Regions from separate parts of the Micromonospora sp. NPDC049060 genome, predicted to be linked through region 3. Evidence: riboswitches for the same ligand, from Rfam matches in the RefSeq annotation. Region 3 holds a riboswitch; each other region holds the start of a gene.
The links. Region 3 has a riboswitch for cyclic di-AMP ahead of AB0B83_RS27685 (C39 family peptidase). Riboswitches for the same ligand answer to the same signal wherever they lie in the genome.

Region 1 (10,212 bases), on a different contig from region 3:
GTGGCGCCTGCCGGGGGAAACGTCCGCCGGACGCGCCAGTACGCCCTCCGCCGGCTCGGTTGGAGACCGGTTCCGGCGGAGGGCGCGTACGCGGGTCAGCTCTTGAAGGCGTCCTTGATCTTCTCGCCGGCCTGCTTGAGCTTGGCGCTGGCCTGGTCGTTGCGCCCCTCGGCCTCGAGCCGCTCGTTGTCGGTGGCCCGGCCGGCGCCTTCCTTCAGCTTGCCGGCCGCGTCCTCGGTCGTGTTGTTGATCTTGTCTTCGAAACCCATGTCAACCTCCGGATTGGCGGTGCCGGTACGCCCCTCGAATACCCCGCACCGCCACCGTCCAACCGTCCGGTCACCCACCGCCGCCAGCCGGCAGGCCGCCGGGCCCGCCACGATCGGTGCCGAGGGTCAGGAGACCGGGCGGAAGCCCCGCAGCCGGAGGCTGTTGGCGACCACGAAGACCGAGGAGAAGGCCATCGCGGCGCCGGCGATCATCGGGTTCAGCAGGCCGGCGGCGGCCAGCGGCAGGGCCGCCACGTTGTAGGCGAAGGCCCAGAACAGGTTGCCCTTGATGATGCCGAGGGTGCGCCGGGCGAGCCGGATCGCGTCCACGGCGGCCATCAGGTCACCCCGGACCAGGGTCAGGTCGGACGCCTCGATCGCCACGTCCGTGCCGGTGCCCATCGCCAGGCCGAGGTCGGCCTGGGCCAGCGCGGCGGCGTCGTTGACCCCGTCGCCCACCATCGCCACCACCCGCCCCTCGTCCTGGAGCCGCCGCACGACGTCGACCTTGTCGGCCGGCAGCACCTCGGCGACCACCTCGTCGATGCCCAACTCGGCGGCCACGGCACGGGCGACGGTGGTGTTGTCGCCGGTCAGCAGCACCGGCGTCAGGCCGAGCGCGCGCAGCTGTGCGATCGCCGCCCGGCTCGTCGGTCGGACCACGTCGGCCACCGCGAGGACCCCGCGGGCCCGGCCGTCCCAGCCAACCAGCACCGCCGTCCGCCCCTGGGCCTCCGCCGTGGCCGCCGCCCGCGCGACCTCCTCCGGTACGTCGAGGCCGTGCTCGCGCAGCATTCGGGGCCGACCGATGAGCACCTCCCGGCCGTCGACCGTCCCGCTCACGCCGAGCCCCTCGGCGTTGGCGAACCCGGTCACCGGCGGCAGCACGCCCGCCTCGGCCACCGCGGCGGCGACGGCCCGGGCGATCGGGTGCTCGGACGCCGACTCCAACGCCCCGGCGAGCCGCAGCAGCTCCGCGCGCTCCTCGCCGGCCGCCGGGACCACGTCCACAAGCGTCATCCGGCCGGTGGTGACGGTGCCGGTCTTGTCCAGCACGACCGTGTCCACCTGCTTCGTGGACTCCAGCACCTCCGGCCCCTTGATCAGGACGCCGAGCTGCGCGCCCCGGCCGGTGCCGACCAGCAGGGCGGTCGGCGTGGCCAGCCCGAGGGCGCACGGGCAGGCGATGATCAGCACCGCCACGGCGGCGGTGAACGCGGCGGTGCCGCCCGACCCGTTGCCGAGCCACCAGCCGAGGGTGCCCACCGCGAGGGCGATCACGATCGGCACGAAGACGCCGGAGATGCGGTCGGCCAGCCGCTGCACCGCCGCCTTGCCGGTCTGTGCCTGCTCGACCAGCCGGGCCATCTGGGCCAGTTGGGTGTCGCCGCCGATGCGGGTGGCGGTGACCACCAGCCGGCCGCCCGCGTTGACGGTCGCGCCGACCACGGGCTCGCCCGGGCCGACCTCGACCGGGACGGACTCGCCGGTGAGCATGCTGGCGTCGACCGCCGAGGTGCCCTCGTCGACCACGCCGTCCGTGGCGATCTTCTCACCGGGCCGCACCACGAACCGGTCCCCCACCACGAGCTGGTCCACCGGGATCCGGGTCTCCGTGCCGCCGCGCAGCACGGCGACGTCCTTGGCGCCGAGTTCGAGCAGGGCCCGCAGGGCCGCGCCGGCGGTCCGCTTCGCCCGCGCCTCGAAGTAGCGGCCGGCGAGGATGAACACGGTCACCCCGGCCGCCGCCTCCAGGTAGATGTTGCCGGCGCCGTCGGAGCGGTTGATGGCGAGGCTGAACGGGTGGGTCATCCCCGGCGTCCCGGCGGTGCCGAGGAAGAGCGCCCAGACCGACCAGCCGAACGCCGCCAGGGTGCCGAGCGAGACCAGGGTGTCCATGGTCGCCGCGCCGTGCCGCAGGTTGATCCAGGCCGCCCGGTGGAAGGGCAGCCCGCCGTAGGCCACGACCGGGGCGGCCAGGGTGAGCGACAGCCACTGCCAGAAGTCGAACTGCCAGGCGGGCACCATCGCCAGCACGATCACCGGCACGGTGAGCACGGCCGAGACCCACAGCCGGGTACGCAGGCCGCGCAGCTCGTCCACCGGCTCGGCGGCCGGTTCGCCGCCGGCGGGCTTGGGTGGGGGCGGCAGGGCCGCCGTGTAGCCGGTCTTCTCCACCGTGGCGATCAGCTCGTCCGGGGTGACCTCGTCGGCGTACCGGACGGTGGCCTTCTCCGTGGCGTAGTTGACGGTGGCGGTCACCCCGTCCATCCGGTTCAGCTTCTTCTCGATCCGGGCCGCGCAGGAGGCGCAGGTCATCCCGCCGATCGCCAGCTCGATCTGGTTCGGCGCCGTCAGCAAGGGCTTGGTGGTCATCATGCTTCCCGTCAGTCGTGCCCGTGACCGGGGACGCCATGGTCGGCGCCAGCGGTCGGGGAGCTCGTGGCGGCGGGCGTGCCCGCCGTCGGGGAGCTGGTCGTCGCCGGGACACCCGGCGCGGTCGGGCTGCCGGCGACGACGGTGAACTCGGCGGTACGCACCACGCCGCCGTGCTTGAAGTCCAGGTAGAGGCGGTAGGCCCCGGCCGACGGCATCTCCGCCGAGAAGCTCACCTCGGGGCCGGGCCGCGTCCGTCCGTCGCCCGGCTCGCCGTGCGGGTGCACGTGCAGGTACGCCAGGTCGCCCTGGCGCAGCGCCACCAGGTGGCCGTACGCGCCCAGGTAGGGCTCCAGGTCGGTGACCGGCGCGCCGGCGCGGCTCACGGTCAGGGTCAGCTCGGCGGTGCGGCCGGGCTCCGGTGCGCCGGTCAGCGTGACGGTGTAGCCGTCGACCGTGGTGCTGGTCGCCGGCGCGGGCAGGGGCCGCCCGGTCAGCGCGCCGGGGACGGTCACGTCGACGCCGAGCGTCAGCGCCTCGCCCCCGGTCGGGGTGAAGTCGGCGAACGCCCGCCAGACGCCGGGCCCGGCGAGCGGCGAGTCGACCCGCCAGGTGCCGTCCGGCGCCATCTCGGGGTGCACGTGCCGGAAGCCGGAGAGGTCGCGGCGGGCCACGATCAGGTGCATGCGCTTGTCGTGCGCCACGTCGTACGCGGTCACCGCCCGGCCGTCCGGACCGGTGACCTGGAAGGCGAACTGCCCGGCCGGGGCGTCCACCGGGCGCAGGGTGTAGCCGCGGTCGGAGACGAGCAGGCCGCCGGGCAGGTGTGCCGCCGCGCCGTTGTCGCCCCCGTGTCCGTCCTCGCCGCCGTCGCCGTGCCCCCCGGTGGCGTCGTGCGGGGCTTCGGCGGGCGGCGCCACGGGGTCGGCCACCCGACCGACCCCGTACGTCGCGCCGAACACCACCGCGAGGCCGAGGGCGAAACCGCTCAGCTTCGTCGCCGTGTTCATGGTGTGCCTCGTTTCCCCCGTGCCCGCCGTCAGGCGCCGACGAGGTCGTAGCCGGCCTCGTCGACGGCGGACCGCACGGTGTCGGTTTCCAACGGACCTTCACTGGTGACGGTGACCTGACCGGCGGCGACGTCGACCTGGACGTCGCTGACGCCCGGGATCGCGCCGACCTCGGTGCTGACCGCGGTGGCGCAGTGCCCGCAGGTCATGCCCTGCACCTGGTACGTCGTGGTGATCATGGAACTCTCCTCTCGCCGCCTCCAGCCTATACCCCCCAGGGGTAAATCGGAGGCGGACCGGTGCCTGTGCCGCGTACCGGTACCCGGTGGGGGTATCCCGGCTGGAAGCGAACGTACCATACCCCCGAGGGGTACGGTATCCTCGACCCCATGACCACACCGACGCCCACCCCGACCAGGGGTTACACCGCCACCAAGGATCAGCTGCTCGCGCGGCTGCGCCGCGTCGAGGGGCAGGTCCGTGGCATCGAGAAGATGGTCGACGAGGATCGCTACTGCATCGACGTGCTCACCCAGATCTCCGCGATCCAGGCCGCCCTGGACAAGGTCGCGCTGGGCCTGCTCGACGGGCACGCCCGGCACTGCATGCGCGAGGGCGCGGCCGAGGGCCGCGCCGACGAGATGGCCACCGAGATGATGGCCGCCGTCGGCCGCCTGATGAAGCGCGGCTGACCACCGGCAGGCTCCTTCGTCCGTCGGCGCACCGGTTCCGCGCGCCGGGCCCCTCCCGGCCGGATCCGGTGGCGGTGCCCCGGCGCCCCCGGGGCGGTACGGCCACGGTGCCCCGGCGCCCCCGGGCGGGGACGCCGGGGCGGGCGGCTCAGAACCGGCCGAGGATCTTGCGCATCGTGTCGATCTCCGCCTGCTGGGTGCTGACGATCTGCTGGGCCAATGCCTTGGCCTCCGCGTTCACGCCCCGAGCCAGCTCGTCGCGGGCCATGGTGATCGCGCCCTCGTGGTGGGCGATCATCATGGTCAGGAACTGCCGGTCGAACTCCCGGCCGGTGGCAGCCGCCAGCTTCGCCATGTCGGCGTCGGACATCATGCCGGGCATGCCGTGGTCCATGTGCGGCATGCCGCCCGGCGACGGCACCGGCCGCCCCCAGGCCGCCAACCAACCGCTCATCGTGGCGATCTCGGGTCCCTGGGCGGCCTTGATCTCCGTGGCGAGCCGCTTGACCTCCGGATCCGCCGCCCGCGTCGGCGCCAGTTCGGCCATCTCCACCGCCTGCTGGTGGTGCGGAATCATCATCTGGGCGAACATCACGTCCGCATCGCCGAACGCGGCCGAACCGGTGGCGGTGGCGGTGGCGGCCGGCCCGCCGGTGCCGGGGGTGCCGTGCCCCGCCCCCGGCGGCGAGTGGTCGTCGCCGCCGCAGGCGGCGAGGGCGAGGGCGGTGGTGACGGCGACGCCGGCCAGGGCGGCACGGCGCGCGAGGGCACGAGTGGTCATGGTGGAACCTTTCGGTGTCGGAACGTACGCGGCATGACGGGGACGCGGAACGGCGTGCAACCGCACCGCGTCGAACGCGTCCTACCTGCGCAGCACCGAGACCGTGGCGAGCCGCAGACCGACCGGCCGGGGCGGCGGGGCCCGGGGCGGCGGGAAGGCGCCGACCGGACCGCCCCCGGTCGAGTTGACGGCGCGTACGCGGACCGACAGCAGCGCCGCCAGCAGCAGCGCGGCCGTGAACGCGCCCAGCACCGCCAGGCACACGCCCCACCCGGGCAGCCCTCCACCCGTGCGGCCGCCAGCGGGCAGGAGTTCCTCGGAGTCGCAGCCCCCGGGACAGCCCACGACGGTCTGGAGGGCCGGCCCGGCGGCGTGCGGGGCGCTGACGTCCCGCGGGGGCGGCACGAGCGCGAGAGCGGCATGCGCGGCGGACACCACAGCGGCGTGCCTGGCGGAGACGACGGGCACCCGGGCGGCGGCGTGCCGGGCCGGCGCGGGAGCGGCGTCCGGAACGGGCGCGGGCGCGGCGGCGGCGTGCGGGCCGGGCGCGGCGGCGTGCGGGCCGGGCGCGGCGGCGGCGTGCGCCGATGGGTTCGCGGGATGACCCGTCTGGTGCGAGTCGTGGCCGATCGTGTGCATCGCGGCCAGCCCGAGCAGCGTGCCGACGAGCAGCAGGAGCCGCGCGCCACGCGCCGCCGTCACCGTCGTCCGCACGTCCCTCACGCTAGCGCGTCGGCCCGTGCCGCAGGGGCACCACCCACGGCCGGCCCCCGCACGTGTGCGGGCCGGCACTGGTTCCCGCGCGTCAACGGCGCAGGTGGGCCGGTCGGGCACGTATGGGTCCCGCGCGTGGGCAGCCGAAACATGGGCGGCCGGGCGCGCGCAGGTCCCGCGCGTGGGCGTGCCGGGCGGGCGTGGCGAAGGTCCGCGCCGCGACACCACCAGCACGACCTGCGCCCCGATGCCGGGGTGGCTACCATTCGGCCGGTGGCCCTCCGGACTCCGCACCACCCGCGCCGCGCCCTCCGCCGGGCGATGGCGCCGACCGCCCGTCGCCGGACGGGAGCCGACGGCCACGGCACGTGACCACAGTGCCACGTGGAGGCGGTTCCCGCCCCCGCACCCGTGGCGACGCTGAACCGACCGGCCCGCCGGCCCGTACCCCGCCCTGGACTCGTTGGGAGACTCACGTTGGGCGCCGACCACACCCGTCCCGCTCCGTCCGCCCCGCCGAGGGTGCGGCGGATCCTCGTCGCGACGGTGGTGCCCCTCTTCGTCGCCACGCTGATCGCCGCCCTGGTGCTGTGGCCGTGGGACGCGCCCGACCCGGCGACCGGCACCGACGCACCCCGCTACCACGGCACGGTGACCCGGGTGGTGACGGAGCCGTGCCCGCCCGCCCCGGAGGCCCCGGAGGGGAGCCCCGACGCGCCACAGGGCCCCTGCGGCACGGTCACCGTACGGGTGCAGGACGGCCCCGACGCCGGCCAGCAGATCCAGACGCCGATCCCGGCCGGGCCCGGTGCGCCGACCGTCGCCGTGGACGACGAGATCATCCTGGTCGAGCTCACCGACCCCGCCGACCCCACGGCCAGCACCTACAACATCGCCGAGCACCAGCGCGGCAAGCCGCTGGTCTGGCTGGTGGCGCTCTTCGCGGCCGCCATCGTCGCCTTCGGGCGGTGGCGCGGGCTGGCCGCGCTGGGCGGGCTGGCAGCGAGCTTCGCCATCCTGCTGACCTTCGTGCTGCCGGGCATCAGCGCCGGGAACCCGCCCCTGCTGGTCGCGGTCGTCGGCGCCGCTCTGATCATGTTCGTGGTGCTCTACCTGACCCACGGCGTGACCGCGCAGACCTCGGTCGCCGTGCTCGGCACGCTGGGCAGCCTGGTGCTGACCGGTGTCCTCGGCACGATCGCCACCGCCGCGACCCACCTGACCGGGTTCGGCTCCGAGGACGCCACCACGCTGTCGATGTACCAGGCCGACGTCGACCTGCACGGGCTGCTGCTGGCCGGGATCATCATCGGCTCCCTCGGCGTGCTGGACGACGTCACGGTGACCCAGGCCGCCACGGTCACCGAGCTGGCGCACGCCAACCCCGGGCTGTCCCGAGGGCAGCTCTACCGGGCGGCGACCCGGGTCGGCCGGGCACACATCGCCTCGACGGTGAACACCATCGTGCTGGCGTACGCGGGCGCCTCGCTGCCGGTGCTGCTCCTGCTGACCGCCGACTCGCGGGCGGTGACCCAACTTCTCACCAGCGAGTTCCTCGCCCAGGAGATCGTCCGCAGCGCGGTCGCCACCCTGGGCCTGATCGCCGCCGTGCCGCTGACCACCGCGCTGGCGGCCCTGGTGACCACGGCCGGCCGACGCGGCGGGGACGCCACCGACCGCGCCGCGCCCGCGACCGCGCCGACGCCCCGTCCGGCGACCGACCGGTCCGAGGCGCTGGAGGCCCTCAGCGGGCCGCGTGGGGACACGCCGTCCGCCGCTCCCGCCGGATGGCCCGACGGGCGCAGAAGTACGGACACCGCATGGTGACGCTCCTCAGCGTGACCGAACAGGACGTTCAGCCTGATAAACGCGTCACTGGTCACCGTCCGCCATTACGAAATAACGCATTTAGTCGGCTTAGGGACGTAGATCCCCGGGAGCGTTCTCGGGTAACCTCGCTGCCGGTCACCGCCGAAGGCGCGCAGCGGCGCCTGCGGTGCCGCCGCCCAATCGCCGCGAGGCGAACCGGGGACCCAGGTACGTGGGGTGAATCCGCGACAGCGGTAGGGGCCACTTCCGCCCCGAACCCGTCAGCTAACCCGGTCGGCGGTCGACGGAAGGGAAAACTGTGACGGCACCCCTACGCCGCTGGTTGACGCCCGTGGTGGCCGTACTCGCCGCTCTGGCGGTCTTCGCCGGGCCTCTCCCGGCGGCGGCCGCGCCCACCCCGCCCAAGCCCTCCGGGCACGGGGACGACGAGCCCAAGCTGCTCGACGACCTCATCGAGGCCCGGAACCGGTCCTACGTGCAGGCCAAGGCGAAGTTGGCGAAGTCGAAGAAGCGCCAGCTCGAACTGGCCCTGGAGGTCTCCCGGGCGCAGGCCGAACTGAACGCGCTGGCTCCCCAGGTCAGCCAGATCGCCGCCCAGTCCTACCGCACCGGGCGGATCGGCGCGGTGTCCATGCTGCTGGACACCGCCAGCCCCGACTCGTTCGTCAAGCGCGCCGCCGCCCTCGACGAGCTCAACCTGGTCAACTCCAAGAAGCTCGCCGAGGTGAACGCGATCAAGGACCGCGCCGAGCAGGCCAAGCTGGCGCTCGACACCGAGGTCCGCGAACAGCAGAAGCTGACGAACGAGATGGCGCGCGGCAAGCGGGAGGCGGAGAAGGCGCTCGCGCTGGTCGGCGGCAGAGGGCTGACCAGTGGCAAGGTGGTCGCCACCTCGCCGGTGGCGAAGATCGCGCCGGGACGGACGGCCGACGGCGACTGGACGCCGCTGTCACCCACCGAGGACGACCCCACCACCTCCGGCCGCATCACCGCGCGCACCCTGCACATGTACAAGGAGGTCAAGCGGGTCGGCTTCAACCGGTTCGTCGGCTGTTACCGCCCCGGCGGGCCGTACGAGCACCCGAAGGGCCGGGCCTGCGACTGGTCGCTGCAGAAGAGCGGCTTCTCCCCCTGGCACAACGACGACACCTACATGTATGGCAACAACCTGACCGCGTTCCTGGTCCGCAACGCCGACCGGCTCGGCATCTACTACGTGATCTGGAACAGACAGATCTGGTTCCCGGCGACGGGCTGGAGTTCCTACAGCGGCCCGTCGAACCACACCGACCACGTCCACGTGTCACTGCTCTAGCCGGGACACACGTACACAGAGGGCCGCCCCGCCGGACGCGGGAGCGGCCCTCTGTCGTCGTGCGGGCCCGCCGCGACGACCTGCCGGGCGGGCGGAGTCAGGCGAGCGCGGCGCTGGCCGCCGCCTCCGGCGCGTCGGCCGTACGGGCGGGCACCTCGGCCACCGTCCGCACCTCGCCGGCGGTCAGCCGGTACGACATGCCGACCACCCCGCAGCGGCCGGCGGCCACCTCCGCGGCGAGGACGGCGGAGCGGCCCAGCATCGCCTCGACGGTGTGCGCGATGTGGATGTCGACGATGCCGTCGATGTCGTGCACGCCCTCGGCTGCGGCCCGGCGCAGGCTGGGCACCACGGCGTCCACCACGGCGCACAGGTGCCCGACCGGCGGGGTGCCGGTGGCGTCCGCCGCACGAGCCGCCTGGACGGCCCCGCAGGAGTCGTGACCGAGCACCACCACCAGCGGCGTGCCCAGGACCGTGACGGCGTACTCCACGCTGCCCAGCACCTCGGGACCGATGGTGTGCCCGGCGGTGCGGACCACGAAGAGGTCACCGAGGCCGCGGTCGAAGATGATCTCGGCGGCGAGCCGGGAGTCGGAGCAACCGACGATCACCGCGAAGGGGTGCTGCCCGTCGGCGACCGCGGCGCGGTGCCCGGCGTCCTGGTTGGGGTGGCGCGGGGCGCCGGTCACGAACCGCCGGTTGCCGGCGTGCAGCTCGGCGAGCGCCTGCTCGGGACTCGCGGGGACGGCGATCGCGGTGCCGACGTCGGCCGGGGCCCCGCCCGTGGCCGGCGCCGGGAGCGTCCGCTCCGGGCCCGGTTGGCTTCCTGGCGATCCGGGACGACTCATCCCACACCTCGCTACCTCACGTGAACGGCCTGGTCACCCGGGCCGACGCTGGACGCGGGCTGCCACCACCGTCACACGCACTGCAAGATACGTCAAGGGATGCGTGATATGCATTTCATGTGTTCGACGGCCCCGGCGCGGTGGCGGTCGGGGTGCCGCGCGTCCGTCGGCCGCGAGGGCGCGCAGGAAAACACGAAGCAGGGGCCATACGATGGCGGGCATGGCGACGACAGGGGAGAACGGGAGCACCCGCAACTGGACCTTCCTCACCAACCACGGGCACGTGCTGCTCGCCATCGCCCGCAACCCCACCGCCCGGCTCCGCGACCTCGCCGGCGAGGTGGGCGTCACCGAGCGGGCCGCGCAGGCGATCGT
Region 2 (10,212 bases), on a different contig from region 3:
GGTGGCGGCGGCCGGCGCGCTGCTCGCCGACGTGGAGGGCACGGTCGGGGTGATCATGCCGGTGCCGCGCCGCGACGAGGTTGCCGGCTGGCTGGGCGGGCTCGGCGCGCCGCGTTTGCAGGTGGTGACCAGCCTGGAGGCCAAGGGCATGGAGTACGACGGGGTCGTCCTCGTCGCCCCGGGCGAGATCCGGGCCGACCCGGGGTCGGGGGTGCGGACGCTCTACGTGGCGCTGTCCCGGGCCACCCAGCGGCTGACCACCGTCGACCCGATCGGCTGAGCCGCCGTTACTTGCATACATAGCGATGTGAGCATAGATTGAACGCGAATCCGGACGCCTGACGGAGGGTGGGCGCGTGGGCGCAGGTCATGACCACCATCACGGGTCGGTGGCGAATGCCGCGCACCGCCACCGGGGCCGGCTCTGGGCGGCGTTCGGGCTGCTCGCCGGCCTCATGGTGGTGGAGGCGGTGGCGGCCTTCCGCACGGGCTCGCTGGCCCTGCTGAGCGACGCCGGGCACATGTTCACCGACGTGCTCGGCATCGGCATGGCGCTCGCGGCGATCGCCGCGACCCGGCGGGCGGGCGCCGACCCGCAGCGCACCTTCGGGCTCTACCGGCTGGAGGTACTGGCCGCACTGGCCAACGCCGTCCTGCTCTCCGGCGTCGCGGTCTACGTCGTGATCGAGGCGGTGCGCCGCTTCGGCGACCCGCCGGAGGTGCTGGCCGGCCCGATGCTTGTGGTCGCCGTGCTCGGCCTGCTCGCCAACATCGGCGCCTTCGCGCTGCTGCGCTCCGGGGCGAAGGAGAGCATCAACGTCCACGGCGCGTACCTGGAGGTGCTCGGCGACCTGCTGGGGTCACTCGGCGTGATCGGGGCCGCGCTGCTGATCGCCACCACCGGCTGGTGGTGGGCGGATCCACTGGTGGCGGTCGCGATCGGGGTGCTCATCCTGCCGCGCACCTGGCGGCTCGGGCGGGCCGCGCTGCGCATCCTGGTGCAGGCCGCGCCGGAGCACCTCCAGGTGACCGCGGTGCACGACCGGCTGGCCGCCGTGCCCGGCGTCGCCGAGGTGCATGACCTGCACGTCTGGACGCTGACCTCCGGGATGGAGGTGGCCTCGGCCCACCTGACCATGGCACCCGGCGCGGAGGTCGGCGCGGTGCTGGGCGCCGCCCGGGCCGCGCTGCACGACGACTTCCACATCGAGCACGCCACGTTGCAGATCGAGCCCGGAGCGTCACGCGGGGCCTGCGGGTCGGTTGAGTGGTAATGAGGACAACCTTAAATCTGGGAGAGTATTGTGCGCTTATGCCGGATTTGACTGTTAGTGGACGTACACCCTGCGTCACCTGCGCTGCATCAGTCACAGCGGCACCGGTAGGCTCGGCTTCGGCCTCCGCCAGGCGGCACCCACCGGTGCCGGCGGTGGCCGCCGCCTAATCGCCCGGCGGGGCGAACCGGGGAACCATGTCCGTGGGGTGCATCCGCGTCAGCGGTAGGGATCTTCCGTCCCGAACCCGTCAGCTAACCCGGTCGGCGGCTGACGGAAGGACACGTGTATGCCAGTGATGGCACCTGTACGACGACGTGCCGCCCGGACGGCGGCCCTGATCGCCACGATGCTCGCCCTCGGCGCCGCGGTGGCCCCGGTCACCGCCGCCCCGGCGGCGGCCGCCACCCGGGCCGGCCTGCTCGCCGCGGCCCCCGGCCAGGACGAGGAGGGCGGCACCCCCGCCCTGCGGGCCCAGTTGGAGGCCGCCAGCAAGGGCTACCTCGACGCCAAGCGCGCCCTGGACACGTCGGCCAAGCGGCAGCAGCAGCTCGCCGCGCAGCTCAAGACCACCGAGGTCGAGTTGGCCGCGCACACCGCCAGGGTCGGCGAGATCGCGGGCGCGGCCTACCGCACCGGCCGGCTCAGCGTGGCGTCCGCCCTGCTCAACAGCAGCTCGCCGGACGGCTTCATGGACCGCGCCGCCGCCCTCGACGCGGTGGCCGCCAAGGAGGACCGGGCCCTGCGCGAACTCCAGGAGACCCGGGACCAGGCCACCCGCACCAAGCTCGCCCTGGACGGCGAGATCCGGGAGCAGCGCAAGCAGGTCACCGTGATGGCCAAGCGCAAGGAGCAGGCCGAGCGGGCGCTGACGGTCGCCAACCGCGAGCAGCAGCAACAGCGGCAGCAGTCCACGGGGGCGGGCACCTCGCCGGGCGGCACCTCCAGCAAGACGGCGAAGGCGGCCCCGCGCAACTCCGACGGCTCCTGGCCGCGCGAGTCGTGCAGCGTCAACGACCCGACCCCCGCCAACGGCTGCATCACCCCGCGCACCCTGCACGCGCTCAACCAGGCCAAGGCGGCGGGCTTCACCCGCTACGTCTCCTGCTACCGCCCCGGCGGCTCGGGCGAACACCCGAAGGGCCGGGCCTGCGACTTCGCGGCCCAGAAGGGCGGCTTCGGCGGCGACGCCACCGGCGGCGACCGGACGTACGGCAACAACCTGTCGGCGTACTTCGTGCGCAACGCCGACCGGCTCGCCGTGCTCTACGTGATCTGGTACAGGCAGATCTGGCTGCCCAGCAGCGGCTGGAAGTCGTACAGCGGGGCCAACGGCGACCCGTCCAGCGACCACACCAACCACGTGCACCTGTCGGTCTACTGACGCCCGCGCCCCGGTGCCCCGCCCGTCGCGGGTCACCGGGGCGCGACGGCGTCCGTCGCCCCCGGCCACCGCGGCCGGGCCGTCCGGCGGTCAGTCGGCCGACGACCCGGGCAGGCTCGTGTCGAGGGCCGTGGCGAGGCGGGCGGCCAGCCCGAGGTGGGCGGCGCGGGCCTGGCGGAACGCGTAGCCGAAGAGCGGCGCGGGCGCGGCGAGGGTGATCTCGACCTCGATGCGGACCACGCCGTCGGGCTCCGCCCGCAACCGGGTGTGGTTGCGCACCGTGGTGGCAGGCCACTGCCGGGCCACGGTGACGATCTCGTCGGGATCGTCGACGAGGACGTCGGCCCGGCAGGTGATCGGCAGGCGCACCGGCCCGGCGGCCAGTCGATCGGTGATGTCGTAGCTGGCCCGCGCGCCAGGACGGGGCGGCACCCGGCGGACCCGGACGATCAGCGGGTGCAGGTCCTGCTGCCGGGTGGGGTCGGCGAGCAGCGCCGCGGCCTCCGCGAGGGAGCAGCGCGCCTGGACGGTGTAGCTGAAGGAACTTCGCCTGAGCACGCCGTCTCCCCAGGGTCGGTGGTCGCCCGATCGTCGCGCATGCCGGGCGCCCTGGCAACGCCGCGCCGATCCCGCCCGGAGTCCGGACGTCCGACCGCCGACCCCACTACGGTCAGCTGATGGATGGTCACGGCACGTGTCGACCGACGGAGGATGGGCGCATGAACGGGTACGACGGATGAGCGGGCACGTGATGGTCTTCGCGCCCACGCCCCGGCTGACGGTGACCGTCGACCAGCCCAGCGAGGCGCCGGAGCTGCACCTGCACCCCGGCGGGCAGGGCGTCTGGCAGGCCCGGATGGTGATGTCGCTCGGCGTCGACGTGGTGCTCTGCGCCGCCCTCGGCGGCGAGATCGGCCAGGTGCTGGAGCCGCTGCTGGTCAGCGAGGGCGTGCACCTGAAGGTGGTGGTCCGCGACTCCGGCAGCGGCGGGTACGTGCACGATCGGCGCGAGGGCTCCCGGCAGGAGATCGTGGACGTCCCCGGCCAGCCGCTCAGCCGGCACGAGCTGGACGAGCTCTACAACCTGGCGCTCGGCGAGGGGCTGCGCGCCCCGGTCAGCGTGCTGAGCGGGCCGAACGAGCCGTCGCTGGTCCCGGCCGACCTCTACCGGCGGTTCGCCGCCGACCTGGGGGCCAACGGCAGCCGGGTGGTGGTCGACCTCTGCGGCGAGCACCTCGACGCCGTGCTGGACAGCGGCGTCTTCTTCCTCAAGGTCAGCCACGAGGAGCTGATCGCCGACGGCCGCGCCGACGGCGAGGACGAGGAGCAGCTCGCCCGGGCCCTGTACGACCTGCACGCCGGCGGTGCGGAGAACGTGGTGGTGAGCCGGGCCGACAAGCCCGCCCTCGCCCTGGTCGACGGCGAGGTCTTCGAGGTCGAGATGCCCCGGCTGGAGGCGGCCGACCCGCGCGGGGCGGGCGACTCGATGACCGCCGGGGTGGCGGCCGTGGTGGCGCGCGGCGGTGACGTGCGCACCGCGATCCGTACCGGCGCGGCGGCCGGCGCGCTGAACGTGACCCGGCACGGCCTGGGCACCGGCCGGCTCGACTCGATCGCCGGCCTGGTCGACCGGGTGCGTCTCGTACCGGCCGGCAGCCGGCCGCAGGAGCGGACCAGCCCCGACGAGCTGGCCGAACGGGCGGCCGAGCGATGACGCTGCGGGTACTTGTCACCAACGACGACGGGATCGCCGCGCCCGGCATCCAGGCGCTGGCGCGGGCGGCGGCGGACCGGGGCCTGGACGTGGTCGTCGCCGCGCCGCTGGAGGAGGCGAGCGGCACCAGCGCCGCGATGACCGCCGTGGAGCGCGACGGGCAGGTGGTGGTCCACGAGCACCCGCTGCCGGAGGTGCCGGGGGTGCCGGCGTTCGCGGTCGGCGGCTCCCCCGGTTTCATCGCGCTGATCGCCGTGCACGGCGCGTTCGGGCCTCCGCCGGCGGTGGTGCTGTCCGGCATCAACCGGGGCGCGAACGCGGGACGCGCGGTGCTGCACTCGGGCACGGTGGGTGCGGCCTTCACCGCCGCCGCGAACGGCTGCCGGGCGATGGCCGTCTCGCTCGACGTGCTCTCGGCCGGGGAGGCCACGGCCGCCAGCGGGGGTGCCGCGGTGGCCGCCGCCGCCCGGGTACGCGACGCCGAGCGGCACTGGCCGACGGCCGCCCGGGTCGCCCTGGACCTGCTGCCCCGGCTCACCGCCGGGCCGGTGGAGAGCGTGCTCAACGTCAACGCGCCGGACCTGCCGCACGGCCGGCTGCGCGGCGTGCGCCGGGGCACGCTTGCCACCTTCGGCCAGGTGCAGATGACGGTGGCGGAGGCCGGGCACGGCTTCGTCCGCACGTCGCTGGAGGAGCCGGGGCAGTCCGTGCAGCCCGGCACCGACCTGGCGCTGCTGGCCGAGGGGTACGCCTCGGTGACGGCGATCCGCGCGGTCACCGAGGTGGCGGACGTCGACCTGTCGGGCCTCGGCGACGCCTGAGCGGCCCGCCTCCGCCCTCGCGGCCGACGGCAGGTCGGCGGCCGGTCAGGCGCCGGGGAGGACCTCGGGGGTGGGTGCGCCGGCGTAGTAGGGCTCGGGGGCGCCGAAGAGGCCGAGCAGGCCTGTCACCCAGAGCTGCCGGTGCACGAAGCGGCTCGGCTCGGTGACGACGAGCTTGACGCCGCTCACCTCCGCAGTCTGGAAGCCGGCGACCATCGCGCTGATGCCGACCGAGTCGATGAAGGTGACGAGCCGCATGTTCAGCTCGATCCGACCGGGGCGTCCCTTGGTCAGGACCTCGGCGATGGCCTCGCGCACCTCGTACGCGGTGTCGACGTCGATCTCACCCCGCGGGGCGATCTCAATGACACCACCAGGCAGGACCGACTTCACGATCGACAGGCTCACGCGAGCACCTCCACTCGCCCGTCCGACGGGCGCCTCATCAGTACGCGGGCCGCGACCGAGAGTATTCCTCCCACGGCCTCGGTCGCCACCCCTCGGGGATGAGCAATTCGCGGATGAGGACACGGCAAACCACCCTTATCCGGACTATTTGTCTGTTATGCCGACTATCAGCTACCGCTGACGCGCCGACGCCCCAGCGTAGCCGGGCCTCGCCAACACCGCCCAACAGCCGCCCCCCGGCGTGGCCCCGCCGGTACGGGTGCGGAAGTGACGGCGGTGCACGTACTCGACCTTGATGGTGGAGAAGGTGGCCTCGGCGACGGCGTCGTCGAAGCACGACCCGACCCTGACCCGTCGACGGGCGCACCTTCCAACGGACGCGGGCACGGGCGAAGTCGACCGAGGTGTACTCGGCCGCGGTGCTCGGGACACCAGGGGCGCCCGGGCGGGGGCTTTGGCTCGATACCTGCCCGTGTGAGTGCGCCGACGCGGGGTGGGCCGGGCACGCGCTCTCCCGGCCGGGACGCGGTTGAGCAGCGGTGATCCTGGCGGCCGGAGCACCGAGGTCCGCTACACTGCGGTCGCCCGTCCGTCTGAACAGTCGATGCGCACCGATCGATCGAGTAGCCACAAGTAGACATGCGATCGGATCCCGCGCTTTCCACACCTGAATGCCGTCGTAGAGGAAGTCGAATGGCCGCGATGTCAATCGAGTCGGAGCTGTTGCTGCTGCTCAGCAGGCAGAATCTGACCGAACCTCAGCTCGCCCGGGTGCGTGAGATCCTCGACCAGGAATCGTTGGGCCTGGACTGGGGACGGTTCGCTGCTCAGGCCGCTCGACACCGGGTCGCTGCGCTCGTGGGATGGCAGTGGTGGCGCCTCATGACCGAGGAAGCGGTGATGGGGATGGATGCCGCGGTCATGATGCTGCTGTACTCCACCTATCGGGACACCCGGCGGGGCAACGCACTTCTCCTGCACGAGATCAAGGCGATCTCCGAAGCCGCAGCGGAGCAGGGCACCACCGTACTCATGCGCAAGGGCGGCCACCTGGCCTTCACGGCCTACCAGGAGCCGGGTACGCGGCCGATGGGTGACCTGGACGTCCTTGTCACCCGGGAGCAGGCACCTGACCTGGTGAGGGTGCTTGAGCGGCTGGGTTATGTCGAGGGCAAACCGACCGCGGCCGGCATTGTTCCACTGAGCAAGCGGGAGCGGGCGTTCTGGCGCCTGTACGGCAGCGACCTGCCCAAGTTGAACAAGTTGACCGGGGAACTCGAACTTCCGGTGATCAGCATCGACGTCAACGTATCGTTGGCGCTGCCCGGCAAGGGATACGACATCCCGGTCGACGCGGTCCTGGCGCACGCCCGGAGCCACCGGTACGCAGACGCCTCGTTCCTCGTGCCGTCTGCGGAGGACGCCGTCATCGATCTGGCCGCCCACATCCACAAGACCTCGACCACACTGAGGTTCATGAACCGGGGCGGCAAGCACCGGCGGTTGATCAAGTATGTGGACATCGCGGAACTCGTGCGCTCCGCCGGGCCGGACCTGTCGTGGGACCTGCTTCTCAAGCGCGTCGACGAGTACGCGGTCGCCGGACCCGTGTTCTACGGGCTTGCCCACCTTGACAAGCTCTTCCCGAATGTCGTCCCGGCGGAGACCCTCGCCGCGCTCCGGCAGCGGTGCCCGGAGCCCGACCTCCTGTTGCAGCAGTACGGCCAGTGGGATTTTCCGGAGCCGCGGGTGTGGCAGGAGGACTTCCTGACCCGGTTCTTCGACCCGGAGTCCGATCGCGACCTGCCCGTCTCGAAGTCGCTCGTATGAGGGAAGGAGGCACCTGAGACCACTCAGGCGCCTCCTTCCGGATACCTGCTACTGGCAGGCGTTCGGACCGCCGACGATATCGTCGAGCTCGTCGTCCGCCATCTCACGGATGTCGATGGCTTCGAATTCCAACTGGGTCATGTGGGTTCACCCCCTTCCGGGCCTCATCACGAGGCTTGGTCCCGGTCTCCACCATGCAGAACCGATCCCAGGGCCCCGGCAAAGTCGTCAGGTGATGCCGAGTAGGGCCAGCGGGCGGGTGCTGTCGCGGGCGTGATGCCGGTTGGCGGCGGCGATGTTGGTGACGCCAGCGGTGCGGAGTACGCCGATGGCGGCGTTGCGTAGGGCGGACATGACTTGGGGTCCGGTGCCGGTGCGGATCTGGCTGCGGTCCTCGTCGTAGGTGACGTCGCGGACCCAGTGGACCTTGTTCTCGATCGACCAGTGGCCGCGAATCCAGCTCGCGAGTTGCGCCGGTCTGGCCTGGTGCACGCGGAGGTCGGTGATCGCGTAGACGGGTCTCGGCGGTGAATCGTTTCGGCTGGTCGAGGCGGCGTCTGCGGCGGCGGATCTGCAGGGCCTGGGCGGCGCGTCTACACCAACCACATCAAGCCGGGCACCCCACGACTTTGCCGGGGCCCTGGGACCGATCCGGGGAGCCGAGCAGGGCTCGACCTGTCGGCTGCACACGGGTCGACCAGGTCGTTGGAGAGTGGAGGCCACAGGACACCTCCGAGAGGTCCCCAGGGACGTGACGTTGCTGGTGTTCAACCGGCAACCACCAGCGGACGTCAATTGGTTTCCAGGTCGGCTTTGATCGCACGCAGGAACGCCACCGCCGATCGACAGAGGCCCTTGCCGACGTCGATCGTGACACCGGCATGCGCCCGACATGCGCGCCCGGGCGATCTCGCGTAGACCGACATCCGGCTCGTGCCGCGCGATCTCCTCGGCCAGTCGTCTGCCTTCCGTGGCCGAGACCGGATATGCCGGCGCCCGTCGCGGCCGATCCGGATGTTCAAGTGATGACTTCTGTCAGCTGAACGCCGCCGAAGCCCGGCCACCGTCTTCGCGGCCAACTCGCACGTCGACGCTATCCGCCGGTCGGACACTGAGTGTGAAGCGAGAATGCGCTCCGCTGCGACCAATCGGTCCCGAGTAGTCAATGGTGGCCATGCTCGACGTTCATCCGAACTGCGGCGACGAACGCATCTTCGTCCGAGCCGTCACTCTTGCCGTCCAGCCTTGGCGAGAAGCCACCCTGCAGTGATTCGATATCGACCATCTAGACAGGCATGCCGCTCTGCCATATGGAGCCGCCCGACCTGCCGGTCCGCAAGGTGTGTCCGTCACCAGATTGCCTCTTCATCCGCACCTCGTGGTAACTGTTCGCCCTTGAGAATGTTTGTTCTGGCGTCCCTCGCCAGTGGCGTGAAGGCATATGTCACGCAAGGTCGAGACCAGCTCACGCCCCCCTGGAGCAGTGCGGCCATCATCACAGCCGACGCTTCGCAAGGGTGCCGAACTCGTCACTTCCGCGTCAAGTAGCGCCATCCCGCATATCCTCTCCGTGCATCCCGCAGGCACGGACGGTAGTGCAATCTTCGGCCTCGCCTTTGTCGTGACGCGGCACAGAAGGTGATGATGCGCTTACGCGTCGACCGGAGTGCGTGGTGGGTTTACTCGAAGCCACTCGAACAGGTCTTGTCTGCAACCCCGGGGATGGGTATCGTCCATGTCTCACGGTGGCCGACGAATTATCACGTCAAGAATCGGGGCAGCGATGAAACGGCGCGGTGTCTCCTTTTGGGGGTGCGCCATGCGCCCTGAGAGCTTGCTCGAAGGACGGGGGCAAGATGACGATGTCACGACGGCCTGAACAGTTGACTCTGCGTACGCCGGAGTCGGACGAGCCCTTGTCGGTAATCCTGAAGCTCGTCGGAGAAGCCTGCAATATCAACTGCTACTACTGTTACGAAAAGCGGAAGCCTTACGCTGGCTACGATAAGCTTTCGATCGATACGGTAGCGCGCTTGCTGGACTTGGCGGGCAGTCGGCCACTGAGCCTGGAACTGCACGGCGGCGAACCGCTCCTGTATGGCATGGAGGCGACCGTCGATCTGCTGCGCCTGCTTCGGAGCTATCCGGGAAGCGTGTCCCTCAGCGTGCAGACGAACGCTACACTGCTGACCCCGGAATGGTTCGACCTGTTCGCGAAGGAATGGCCGACGATCGATATCGGTGTGTCTCTCGACGGCGACCCGAAGGCCAACCGCAACCGTGTGGACTATCGCGACCGGAGTACCTCCGAGCGAGTGCATCAGGCCTTGGCGTTGGCGGCTGAACGTGGCCTCACAGTCGGTCTGATCTCGACTGTGACCAAGGACGTGTCTCGCCGGCCGGAGGAAACGCTCGACTTCGTCGCCGGATTCGACGCGGTCCGGGCGGTCAAGTTCTCCCCCTGCTTCGACTTCGACGTAACGCCAAAGCGGATCCCGGTGGGCAACCGGGAGACCATGCTGCCTCTGTTGCCGAAGGGTAAGGAGCATGCTGGCTGGGCAATCACGCCCATGGAGTTCTCCGCGTTCCTGGTGCGCGCATACGACCACTGGCGTGACACCGGCCTGTTCCGACGGTTCTTGATCGAGCCCTTCACCAGCGTCCTGCGGGTTCTTGCCGGCCGGGACTCCCGCTTCTGCCACTTCACCGAGCAGAAGTGCGCCTACGTCCTCACTCTCTACCCGGACGGTCGGCTCGGCAGTTGTGACGAACTGGGTGTGC
Region 3 (10,212 bases):
CTACCTCTGCCTGCCGTTGGCGCTGCCGCTGATCCGCCGGGCCCGGCCGTGGGCCCTGTGGGCCGTCGTGGTCGCGGTGCCGCTGCTCATCCTGGCGCTCTGGCCGGCCCAGGTGCTGGTGCCCGAGGAGAGCCGCTGGTGGTTCACCCAGATCTTCCCGCCGGTGCGGTCGCTGGAGTTCTGGATGGGCGTCGCCGCCGCCGAGCTGATGCGGCGTGGCCGGTGGCGCGGGCCGGGCCTGCCGCTGGCCAGCCTGCTCTTCGTGGCGACCTGGGTGGTCGCCGCGCAGTGGGTCCGCGCCGAACTGTGGGCGGCGCTGCTCTCGGTCGCGTACATCCTGGTCATCGCCGCGGCGGCGGACGCGGACGTGCGCGGGCGGCGCTCGCCGTGGCGGTCCCGGCCGATGATCTGGCTGGGCGAGGTCTCCTTCGCCTTCTATCTGGTGCACGTCCTCGTGATGATCACCGTCCTGCGGCTCACCGGTGACTGGGGCGTCGGCTTCACCGGCTGGTGGGGGCTGGCGGTGGTGCTCGGCTTCCTGCTGGTCAACCTGGCCCTGGCCGGCCTGTTGCACCGTCTCGTCGAGACGCCGATGATGCGGCTGCTCACCCCGCGTAGGCCGGCCCGGGCGCCGCGGGACGGGGACGCCGCCGGGCAGGACCCCGGCGGCCCCGGGGCGGCGCCGGGGGACCGGGGCAACGCCGTGCCGCGCCCCCGGGCCGCCGATCCACAGGACGACCACCGGACGACGTACGCCGACTCGCGCTGAGCGCCCCCGGCGGCCGGAGAGTCCGGGCGACGAATCCCCACCGTTTCGGTGACGCCGGTCACCACGCCGTCGAACCGGTCATCGGGCGCGGCCCGGTCGATTCCAGCCGGGGTTTCGGCGCCGATGTCCGCCACTTGTCCCGTTGTCGCCCCAAGGTGCGTGCAGAAACGGTCGTCCCATTGAGTCGCGTCAGTGGCGAAGTGCCCGCAAAAATTGTCTCCCGATCAAGGTTTAGGCAGGTGGGACGGGGTTGGCAGGGCGCGGACCGGCCAGTAATGTCGGCGCGTCCGGTGCGGTACCCGATCGCCAGAGGCGACGCCGCGCCGACCCGCCTAATCGTGAACGACGAACCGGGGACCCAGTGCTCGTTGGGGTGAATCCGTGGGCCGTGGGCCCGTGGTAGGGCGTTCTTCCCGCCCGAATCCGTCAGCTAACCCGGTCGGCGGTGTCGGAAGGAGTTCCATCTTCATGCCACACCCGTACACCCCTCGGCTGTGCCGCCGTCTCCACGGCGCCGCGGTGACCGCGCTCGTCGGCCCGCAGGTCATGAGCTGACCCACCGGTCACCGTCCGTCGCCCGGCGTCCCGGGCGCATCCCCTGAGTGGTCCACCACCCGCCCGGACTCCCGTCCGCGCGGCGGTCCGCCCTGCCCTCGGCGCGGACCGACGGCCGCTCACCCCCGAGCCCGTGGAGGAAACCGTGAAGCACCACCTCAAGCGACAGTTGCGTCGCCTCACGTCCGAGCGTCCGTACCAGCTGGCCGCCGCGTCCGCCGCGGCGCTCGTGCTGGCGTCGGGCACGGGCGCGCTGCTGGCCGGAGCCGACGAGGACCCCGCCGTCGCGCAGGCCCCGGTGGCCGCCACCGAGCTGCGGGACGACGCCGCGGCCTCGCGCAGCCAGGCCCGGGTCGCGCCCGCCCCGTCCAGCGCCGCCCCGGCCGCGTCCAGCGCCGCCCCGTCGGCCAGCGCGTCCAGCGCCGCCCCGGACCCGGACCTGACCCGCAAGCCGGCGCCGCCGAAGCCTCCGGCCGCCAAGAGCCTGGACTACGACTACCAGGCCCAGACCACCTTCTACAACTGTGGTCCGGCGGCCGTCCGGCACGCCCTCAGCGCCGCCGGCATCGCGCGCAGCCAGGACGCCCTCGGTGCCCAGCTGGGCACCGACCAGATGGGTACCGACTCGGCCCAGGACACCACCCGCGTGCTGAACGCGACGGTGAAGGGCGACCCGTACCGGACCCGGATGATCCCCGGTGGCGCCGCCACCCCGGCCCAGATGGACCGGCTCCAGGCCGACGTCGTCGCGGCCATCGCCGACGGGCGGGGCGTCGTGGTCAACGTCGCCGGCAGCGCCACGGACACCGACGGCGGCTGGCACTCCTTCCCCGGCGGCCACTACGTCGCGGTGGTCGGCTACCAGGACGAGGGGCGGCTGGTGAAGATCGCCGACTCGGCGAACCCGGCGACCGCGTCGTACTGGATGAGCACCATCGCCCTGGCGAACTGGGCCGCCACCCGCGGCTACTCCGCCTGAGCGACTCCGTCGGGCGTCGGCTCCCCACCCGGGGGGTCGGCGCCCGATGTCGTGTCCGGGTCACGGCCCTCGCCCGCGGCGTCCGACGGGTGGCACACTGCGCCCATGGTCGATGAGTCGGGTGACGGGGCCGGCCGGCGGGTGCTCCTGCTGCTGCACGGCATGGGCGCGACCGGCGACGTGTGGCTGCCCTGGGCGCCGCTGCTGGAGCGTCGGTGGGCGGGGCGGTGGCTGGCGCCGGACCTCGCCGGCCACGGCTGGTCGCCGCCGCTGCCGGAGTACTCCTTCCCGGGGCTGGCCGCGCGGATCGGCGCGGGGCTCGCGGCGGGGGACCGGCTCGTCGTGCTGGGGCACTCCCTCGGCGGGGTGGTCGGGCTGGCGCTGGCCGCCCGGGGCGCCGGACTGCCCGTCGACGCCGTCGTCGGGCTCGGCATCAAGGCCGTCTGGTCGCCGGCGGAGCTGGCCAAGGCGGGTGAGTTGGCGGCCCGGCCGGTGACCTGGTTCGCCAGCCGGGACGAGGCGGCCCGCCGCTACCTACGGGTGGCCGGCCTGTCCGGGCTCTTCGCCCCGGAGCACCCCGTCGTGGAGGCGGGGCTGCGGCAGGTCGACGGCCGCTGGCGGCTGGCGATGGACCCGGCCGCGTTCGGCGTGGGCGCGCCGGAGTTGCCCGCCCTGCTGGCGGCGACCGACGTGCCCGTACTGCTGGCCCGCGGCGAGCACGACCCCATGGTCACCGACGCCCAGCTCACGGAGCTGGGGGTGCCGGTCGCCGTCCTGCCCGGCCTCGGGCACAACGCCCACGTCGAGGCCCCCGATGCGGTCCTGGACCTCGTCGAGCCGTACCGCTGACGTGCCCCGCGAACGGCCCGGCCCACAGGTCCGCCGTCGCGACCGGTGTGCCTCCCGACCGGGGCGTCAGGTGGCGGGGGAGAGGGTCGCCTCGTCCGGGTCGAGCGGCAGGCCGGTCGCGCCGCCCGTGCGCGGGGCGGGCGTCTTCCAGCCCTCGTCGAGCTGGCGCCGGGCGGCCTCCAGGAACGCCTCGGCGTACGACTCGGCGGGGAAGTCGCCCAGGTAGCGGCTCCGGGTGGCCCACCGCGCCGAGGCCAGCGGATCGGTGTCCAGCAGCGCGGTCAGCACCTCGTCCACGTTCGCCATGTCGCGCCGCAGCACGTAGCCCGACCCGGCGAGCGGGAACTGCTCGGGGAACCGGTCGCCGGAGTCCACCATGTCGGTCACCGCGTACGGCTTGCCGGAGTAGAGGTAGTCGGAGATCACCCCGGACACGTCGGAGACCAGCGCGTCCGAACGGTTCACGCACTCGGTCAGGGTCAGCTCCCGGCTGGCGGCGGCCCCGAAGACGTGCTGCCGGCCGCTGCGGGCCCGGTCCGCGGCCAGCAGTTCGGTGAGCCGGCCCAGCTGCCGGGCGGAGGCCGGGTTCTGCGAGGTGTACGGGTGGGCCCGCAGGATCACCGTCGCGCCCCGGTCGAGCAGCCGGCGCAGCAGCGTCTCGGCCACCGGCAGGGAGCAGTAGTTCGCGTCCGCGTTGTGCCCGGTCCAGGTCGGCGTGTAGAGCACTGTCGGGTTGGCCCGCCCGTGCGCCGGCTCCGGGCGTACCTCGATCGACTCGACCTGCGGGCGGCCGACGACGACGAACTTCTCCGCCGGGATGTCCACCCCGGCGCGGGCGTACCGGTCGACGGCGGCCTGGCCGGCGACGAAGATCCGGTCGAAGATCGCCGAGACCGGGTTGGCGCTGGGGGCCTTGTCGCTGTCGCCGTGGTGCAGCTGGACGTGGGTCAGCTGGGTGTAGCGGATGCAGTGGCTGTTCTTCGCGCCGTGGTTGACGTAGAACGCCACCCGCAGGCTCGGCACCAGCGCCTCGTCCATGGCCCTGGTGGTGGGGCAGTAGACGACGGGCGCGCTGGTGGCCGCGGCGACCAGGGGCAGGAACTCCGGCTCGCGCACCATCACCAGGAACGGGCGGCCGATCCGCTCCAGGTACGGCAGCCACATGGTGACCTGGTACTCCGAGCCGGGCGGCGCGGAGAAGTGGAGCAGGAACTCGGGCTGGTGCCGGCGCAGCGCGCGGGACACCGCCGAACCGCCGGCCCCCGGCCGGAACTTGCGCCGGGCCAGGTCCAGCCCGACCGCCGCGGCGCCGGCGGCGACCAGGGCGACGGCCGCCAGCGCGACACCGGCCGGCAGGCCCGCGACGGCCGCCAGCGCCAGCAGGGCGAGCAGCCCCGCCAGCGCGTCGCCGAGGCGGGCGGCGACCAGCGGCGTCCACGAGCGCACCGGCAGGTTCGCGGCGCGCACCTCCAGGCCGCCGGCGTCGCGGAGCGGGTTGACCAGCAGCACCAGCCCCAGCAGGGCCAGTGCGGTCACGGCCAGCGCGGGGTCGAACCCGGCGTCGAGGCGGCGGGCGTAGCCGACCAGGATCGCCGCCGCGACAAGCGCGGTCTCGGCGGCGTTGTCGGCGCCCGGGCGCACCCGCCGCTCCCAGGTGGCCGCCGCGAGGGCGGCCACGGCCAGCCCCAGCCCCCAGCCGGTCGCGCCGGTCAGCGCGACGACGAGGAACGCCAGCACCGCCAGGCCGGTGGCCAGCGCGCGGGCGAGCAGCTTCCGAACCAGGTCACCACGCATGTCGGCTCCGTTTCCCGCCGTGGCCCGAAATCCGCGTCAGCCGGCGTCGGCCGGGCTGGCGTCCCGCTCGACCCGCGCCGGCCCCGGCTGGGCCGGCACCTCGCCGGGCGCGCGACGCACGTCGATGACCTGGCCGGTCAGGTCCGAGATCAGCACGTCCAGCGACGCCTGGGCGACGGTCTCGGCGGCGAGCAGGGTGTGCTCCGGCTCCTCGCCGAACGCCTTGGTGCGCATCGGCGTCGCGGTCCGCTCGGGGTTGACGCAGTTGACGCGTACGCCGAACTCCGCCCACTCGTCGGAGAGCGCCTGGGTGAGGTTGACCAGGGCCGCCTTGGTGGAGGAGTAGAGCGCGTAGTCGGCGCGGCCCCGGGTGTAGGAGCTGGAGGTGTAGAGCAGCAGCTGGCCCTTGGTCTGCTGGAGGTAGGGCAGCGACTGGCGGGCGACGATGACCGGCCCCACGAAGTTGACCTGGAGCACCCGGTCCATGGTCTCCTGGTCCATCTCGGACAGGGGACCCTTCTCCAGGACGCCGGCGGTGACCACCACGTGGTCGATCCGGCCGGTGGCCTCGAAGGCGGTCTTCAGCGCCGCCCCGACGTCCTCGGCGCGCTCGACGTGGGTGCCGGTGCTGGAGCGGCTGAACGGGAAGACCTGCGCGCCGTAGCGCCTGGCCAGCTCGGCGAGGTCGTGGCCGATGCCGTAGCTGCCGCCGAAGATCACGATGGTCCGGCCGGTCAGCTCCTCGGTGTAGCTGCGCTCGTCGGTCACCCGGGGCGCCTGCGCGGCGGCGAGCTGGAACAGCTTGTCCGCCAGGTGCACGTCGACCGGGTGGGTCACCTTGATGTTCTCGTCGGAGCCGTCGATGACCTTGATCGGGGTGCCGGGCAGGTAGCGCAGCACCACCCCGCAGTCGTCGGTCGCGGCGAAGTGCGGGTCGTCCTCGGCGAGCTGGTAGGCCTCGCGGATGGTGCCCGAGCGGAACGCCTGCGGGGTCTGACCCCGGCGCAGCGAGGAGCGCACGGGGATGTCGGTGATGCAGTCGTTCTCGTCGACCTGGACGATCGTGTCGGCCGACGGGATGGCCACGTCGACCGCCGAGTACGTCCAGAGCGCGTTCACGCACTCCCGCACGATCCGGCCGCTGACCAGGGGCCGCACCGCGTCGTGGAAGAGGATGTTGCAGTCGCCCTCGCCGACGGCGTCGAGCGCGATCCGGGTGGTGGCGTTGCGGGTGTCGCCGCCCTCGATCACCTTGGTGACCTTGCGGAAGCCGGCCTTGTCGACGATCTGCTGCGCGTCGGCGACGTGGCCGGTGGCCATCAGTACGACGATCTCGTCGATCTCGGGCGCCGCCTCGAAGACCGCCAGGGTGTGCTCGATGATCGGCTTACCGGCGATCTTCAGCAGCTGCTTCGGGATGCCGAGGCCCAGCCGGGTCCCGGTGCCGCCGGCCAGCACCACCGCCACCGTCCGCGAGGGCCGCCACGGCGCCGGGTCCTCCGGTGCGGCGTCCGGGCCAGTGGTGTGGTCCTGCGTCATTGCCGAAGCCTCACTCTCAGGGTGCGTGAACAGAAGGTTCCGCCCGTGCGGCGACCGGATGAACCTTAACGCGCGGACCGCGCCGCCCCCACGGGGCGACGCGGTCGGCCGGCACCGGGCGGATGCCGTACGTGCGCCGTTGCGCTACTTGCCGCTGAACGCCTCGTACTCCCGGACGACCTCGTCGGTCGGGCCGTCCATGCGCAGGACGCCCGATTCCAGCCAGATCGTCCGCTCGCAGGTGTCTCGGATCGAGGAGAGCTGGTGGCTGACGAGGAACACCGTGCCGGCGCCCTCCCGCAGCTCCCGCACCCGCCGCTCGCTGCGCTTGCGGAAGATCTTGTCGCCGGTGGCGAGGGCCTCGTCGATGAGCAGCACGTCGTGCTTCTTGGCGGCGGCGATGGAGAAGCGCAGCCGGGCCCCCATGCCGGAGGAGTAGGTGCGCATCGGCAGCGAGGCGAAGTCGCCCCGCTGGTTGATGCCGGAGAAGTCGATGATCTCCGGGGTCCGCCGCTGCACCTCCTCGGGCGACATGCCCATGGCCAGGCAGCCCAGCACGACGTTGCGCTCGCCGGAGAGGTCGTTGAGCAGGGCCGCGTTGACCCCGAGCAGCGAGGGCTGCCCCTGCGTGTAGACCGCGCCGCGGTTGACCGGCAGCAGGCCGGCGATGGCGCGCAGCATGGTCGACTTGCCGGAGCCGTTGCTGCCGATCAGCCCGACCGCCTCGCCCCGGTACGCGGTGAAGCTGACCCCCTTGACCGCGTGCACCTCCTGGATGTTCGGCGCCGAGGTGCGGCTCATGATCCGCTTGAGCGCGCCGACCGGGCCGCCGCCCCCACCGGCGCCCTTGTGGATCCGGTAGATGACGTGGGCGTCGTCCACCACCACGGTGGGGATGCGCTCCTGCACCTTGGGCAGCGTCACCGTCACGTCGTTGGACGACTCGAAGTGATCAACCACGGCCGTACTCCTGTTCGCCTCGCCAGAAGTAGATGAAACCTCCGACGCCCATCACGATCGCCCAGCCCAGCGCCGTCACCCAGAGCTGGGGCAGGGAGGAGCTGAGCGTCGGCGTGTTCTCCAGCAGCGAGACCCGGGCCAGCTCGATGTAGACGAGCGCGGGGTTGAGCTCGACCAGCCTGGAGGCCCAGGAGGGCAGCTGCTCCTCGAAGAGCGCCACGCTGTAGAGCACACCGGAGCCGTACATCCAGGCGCGCATGACGAAGGGCATGACCTGCTTGAGGTCCGCCAGCTTCGAGCCCATCCGGGCCATCGCCATGGTCAGCCCGGCGTTGAAGATCGTCTGGAGCAGGATCGCCAGCGGCAGCATCAGCCAGGCCAGGGTGATCGGCTCACCGGTCACCAGCACGATGAGGACGAGCACCACCATCGAGCCGAGCAGCTGCTGGAACTGGGTGATCGTCACGGCCAGCGGCAGGCAGGCCCGGGGGAAGTGCAGGGCCCGGATCAGGCCCAGGTTGCTGGTGATCGACTGCGTGCCGTTCTGCACCGCGGTCTGGGTGAAGTTGAAGATGAACAGGCCGGTGCAGAGGTAGGCGATGAAGTTCGGGGTCCTGTTCTGCTCCAGCACCACGCCGAAGATCAGGTAGTAGACCGCCGCGTTGGTCAGCGGGGTGAGGACCTGCCAGAGCTGCCCCAGCCGGGCGTTGCTGAACGACGCCACCAGCTTGGCGTTGGCGTACGCGGCGATGAAGTGCCGGTAGCGCCAGAGCTGCCCCGCGTATTCGCCCAGGGACGGCCGTTCGCCGGCGAACCGGAGACCGTAGCGCTGGGCGAGCTGGGCCCCGGTGAGCCCGGAATCCGGGTCTGCCACCGTGGTGTTGGCCATGGTTAGGCGCTCCGATCTCTTTCGTGCCAACGGGTTGCGCGCGACGACGGGAGAGCGTGGCCAGTGCGGAGCGCCGCCTCGTCGCCGGGCGAACCGTAGTGGAAAACACGTCGGGACGCAACCGTACCGTCGCTGCGCTACATTGTTGCACGTGAAGACCGATAAGAGGCGGGTGCCGGCCGGTGCGGCGGTGCTCCGTGACGACATCACCACGGCCATCCGCCGCGCGGTCACGCAGGAGCTGGCGGAGGTCGGCTACGGACGGTTGTCGATAGAGGCGGTGGCCCGGCGGGCCGGGGTCAGCAAGACGGCGATCTACCGCCGGTGGCGCTCCAAGCTCGAGCTGGTGCTCGACATGGTCTCCGCGGTCGCCGGGCGCAAGCTGCCGATGGTGGACGCCGGCAGCCTGCACGGCGACGTGGAGCTGCTGCTGCTCGTGGCCGCCGGTGCGCTACGTCACCCGCTGGCCTCGCAGATCATCCCGGACCTGCTCGCCGAGGCGGCGCGCAACCCGCAGATCGCCGAGACCCTCCAGCGGGCGCTCACCGGCTACCAGGACCGGGTCGGCGAGCTCGTCATCGGCCGGGCGGTCGAGCGGGGTGAGCTGCCGGCGGGCGCCGACCGGCGCGGCGCGGCGGATCTGATCGTCGGGCCGGTCTACTGGCGGCTGGCGATTTCGCGGACACCTCTTGACACGCCGGAGATCACGCGCATGGCCGCCGCGATCGTCGCGGCCCTGCGGGTAGCATGTACCGGTCCGTCCCTCGACGAGCCGGCGGTGTGGGACACCCGGTCCCTGACCACTTCTGAACCCCATCGGGCCGGTGCGTGAACGTTGCCCTCGTCGGTCTCGGCCTGATTCGCAACGGGCTAGTATCGCACCCCGAACCCCCACCCGAGCACCATCTGACACAGGAGGATGCCCCATGGCTGGGCCGCACCCAGAGTTCATTCCCCCAGCGCGGCCGATCATCGGCGACGCCGAGATCGAAGCGGCTGTCCGGGTGCTCCGCAGCGGCCGGGTGGTGCAGGGTCCCGAGGTCGCGGCCTTCGAGGAGGAGTTCGGCGAGCTGGTCGCCGGGCGGCACTGCGTCGCGGTGAACTCGGGCACCTCCGCCCTGCAGCTCACCCTCATGGCCCTGGGCTTCGGCCCGGGTGACGAGGTCATCGTGCCGTCGTTCTCCTTCGCGGCCAGCGCGAACGCCGTCCGGCTGGTCGGCGCCGAGCCGGTCTTCGTGGACATCGAGCCGGGCAGCTTCTGCCTCGATCCGGAGGCGGTCGCCGCCGCGGTCACCCCGCGCACCGTGGCGATCATGCCGGTCCACCTCTACGGCCACCCCGCCGCCATGGACCGGATCATGGCGATCGCGGAGCGGCACGGCCTGGCCGTCGTCGAGGACGCCGCCCAGGCGCACGGCGCCGCGCTGAACGGCACCCCGGTCGGCGCGTTCGGCACCGCCGGCTGCTTCAGCTTCTACCCGACCAAGAACATGCACGCCCTGGAGGGCGGCATGGTCAGCACCGGCGACGCCGAGCTGGCCCGCACCCTGCGGCTGCTGCGCAACCAGGGCATGGAGCAGCGGTACGCCAACGAGATCGTCGGCGCGAACATGCGGATGACCGACGTCGCCGCGGCCATCGGCCGGGTCCAGCTGGGCCAGCTCGGCGAGTGGACCGAGCAGCGCCGGGCGAACGCCAAGTTCCTCGACTCGAAGATCACCGGCATGGTCACCCCGCCGGTCGCCGACGCCGCCCGGCACGTCTACCACCAGTACACGGTGCGGGTGCAGGGCGACCGGGACGCCGCCCAGCAGCGCCTCACCGAGCTGGGCATCGGCAACGCCGTCTACTACCCGACCCCGATCCACCGGCTCAAGC

Region 1: linked by a shared signal. The riboswitch ahead of AB0B83_RS02830 (hypothetical protein) and the one ahead of AB0B83_RS27685 (C39 family peptidase) in region 3 are both predicted to bind cyclic di-AMP.
Region 2: linked by a shared signal. The riboswitch ahead of AB0B83_RS20060 (hypothetical protein) and the one ahead of AB0B83_RS27685 (C39 family peptidase) in region 3 are both predicted to bind cyclic di-AMP.

What each region holds. Positions count from the first base shown of each region.
Region 1 covers NZ_JBEZEV010000003.1:181,792-192,003, forward strand. Annotated here, with positions in the region: gene AB0B83_RS02790 (CsbD family protein) at 96-269, opposite strand; gene AB0B83_RS02795 (heavy metal translocating P-type ATPase) at 396-2,645, opposite strand; gene AB0B83_RS02800 (hypothetical protein) at 2,657-3,655, opposite strand; gene AB0B83_RS02805 (cation transporter) at 3,685-3,894, opposite strand; gene AB0B83_RS02810 (metal-sensitive transcriptional regulator) at 4,045-4,347, shown strand; gene AB0B83_RS02815 (DUF305 domain-containing protein) at 4,496-5,128, opposite strand; gene AB0B83_RS02820 (hypothetical protein) at 5,210-5,842, opposite strand; gene AB0B83_RS02825 (YibE/F family protein) at 6,320-7,669, shown strand; cyclic di-AMP (ydaO/yuaA leader) riboswitch at 7,836-7,967, shown strand; gene AB0B83_RS02830 (hypothetical protein) at 7,971-8,987, shown strand; gene AB0B83_RS02835 (carbonic anhydrase) at 9,085-9,837, opposite strand; gene AB0B83_RS02840 (MarR family winged helix-turn-helix transcriptional regulator) at 10,049-10,212, shown strand, end outside.
Region 2 covers NZ_JBEZEV010000057.1:20,264-30,475, forward strand. Annotated here, with positions in the region: gene AB0B83_RS20050 (AAA family ATPase) at 1-280, shown strand, start outside; gene AB0B83_RS20055 (cation diffusion facilitator family transporter) at 357-1,274, shown strand; cyclic di-AMP (ydaO/yuaA leader) riboswitch at 1,428-1,559, shown strand; gene AB0B83_RS20060 (hypothetical protein) at 1,573-2,658, shown strand; gene AB0B83_RS20065 (SRPBCC family protein) at 2,749-3,216, opposite strand; gene AB0B83_RS20070 (PfkB family carbohydrate kinase) at 3,395-4,372, shown strand; gene AB0B83_RS20075 (5'/3'-nucleotidase SurE) at 4,369-5,193, shown strand; gene AB0B83_RS20080 (STAS domain-containing protein) at 5,239-5,601, opposite strand; gene AB0B83_RS20085 (nucleotidyltransferase family protein) at 6,295-7,431, shown strand; gene AB0B83_RS20090 (hypothetical protein) at 7,660-7,923, opposite strand; gene AB0B83_RS20095 (hypothetical protein) at 8,594-8,716, opposite strand; gene AB0B83_RS20100 (radical SAM protein) at 9,288-10,212, shown strand, end outside.
Region 3 covers NZ_JBEZEV010000115.1:3,955-14,166, reverse strand. Annotated here, with positions in the region: gene AB0B83_RS27690 (acyltransferase) at 1-769, shown strand, start outside; cyclic di-AMP (ydaO/yuaA leader) riboswitch at 1,089-1,229, shown strand; gene AB0B83_RS27685 (C39 family peptidase) at 1,458-2,303, shown strand; gene AB0B83_RS27680 (alpha/beta fold hydrolase) at 2,409-3,152, shown strand; gene AB0B83_RS27675 (CDP-glycerol glycerophosphotransferase family protein) at 3,219-4,946, opposite strand; gene AB0B83_RS27670 (bifunctional cytidylyltransferase/SDR family oxidoreductase) at 4,983-6,485, opposite strand; gene AB0B83_RS27665 (ABC transporter ATP-binding protein) at 6,630-7,445, opposite strand; gene AB0B83_RS27660 (ABC transporter permease) at 7,438-8,334, opposite strand; gene AB0B83_RS27655 (TetR/AcrR family transcriptional regulator) at 8,486-9,166, shown strand; gene AB0B83_RS27650 (DegT/DnrJ/EryC1/StrS family aminotransferase) at 9,261-10,212, shown strand, end outside.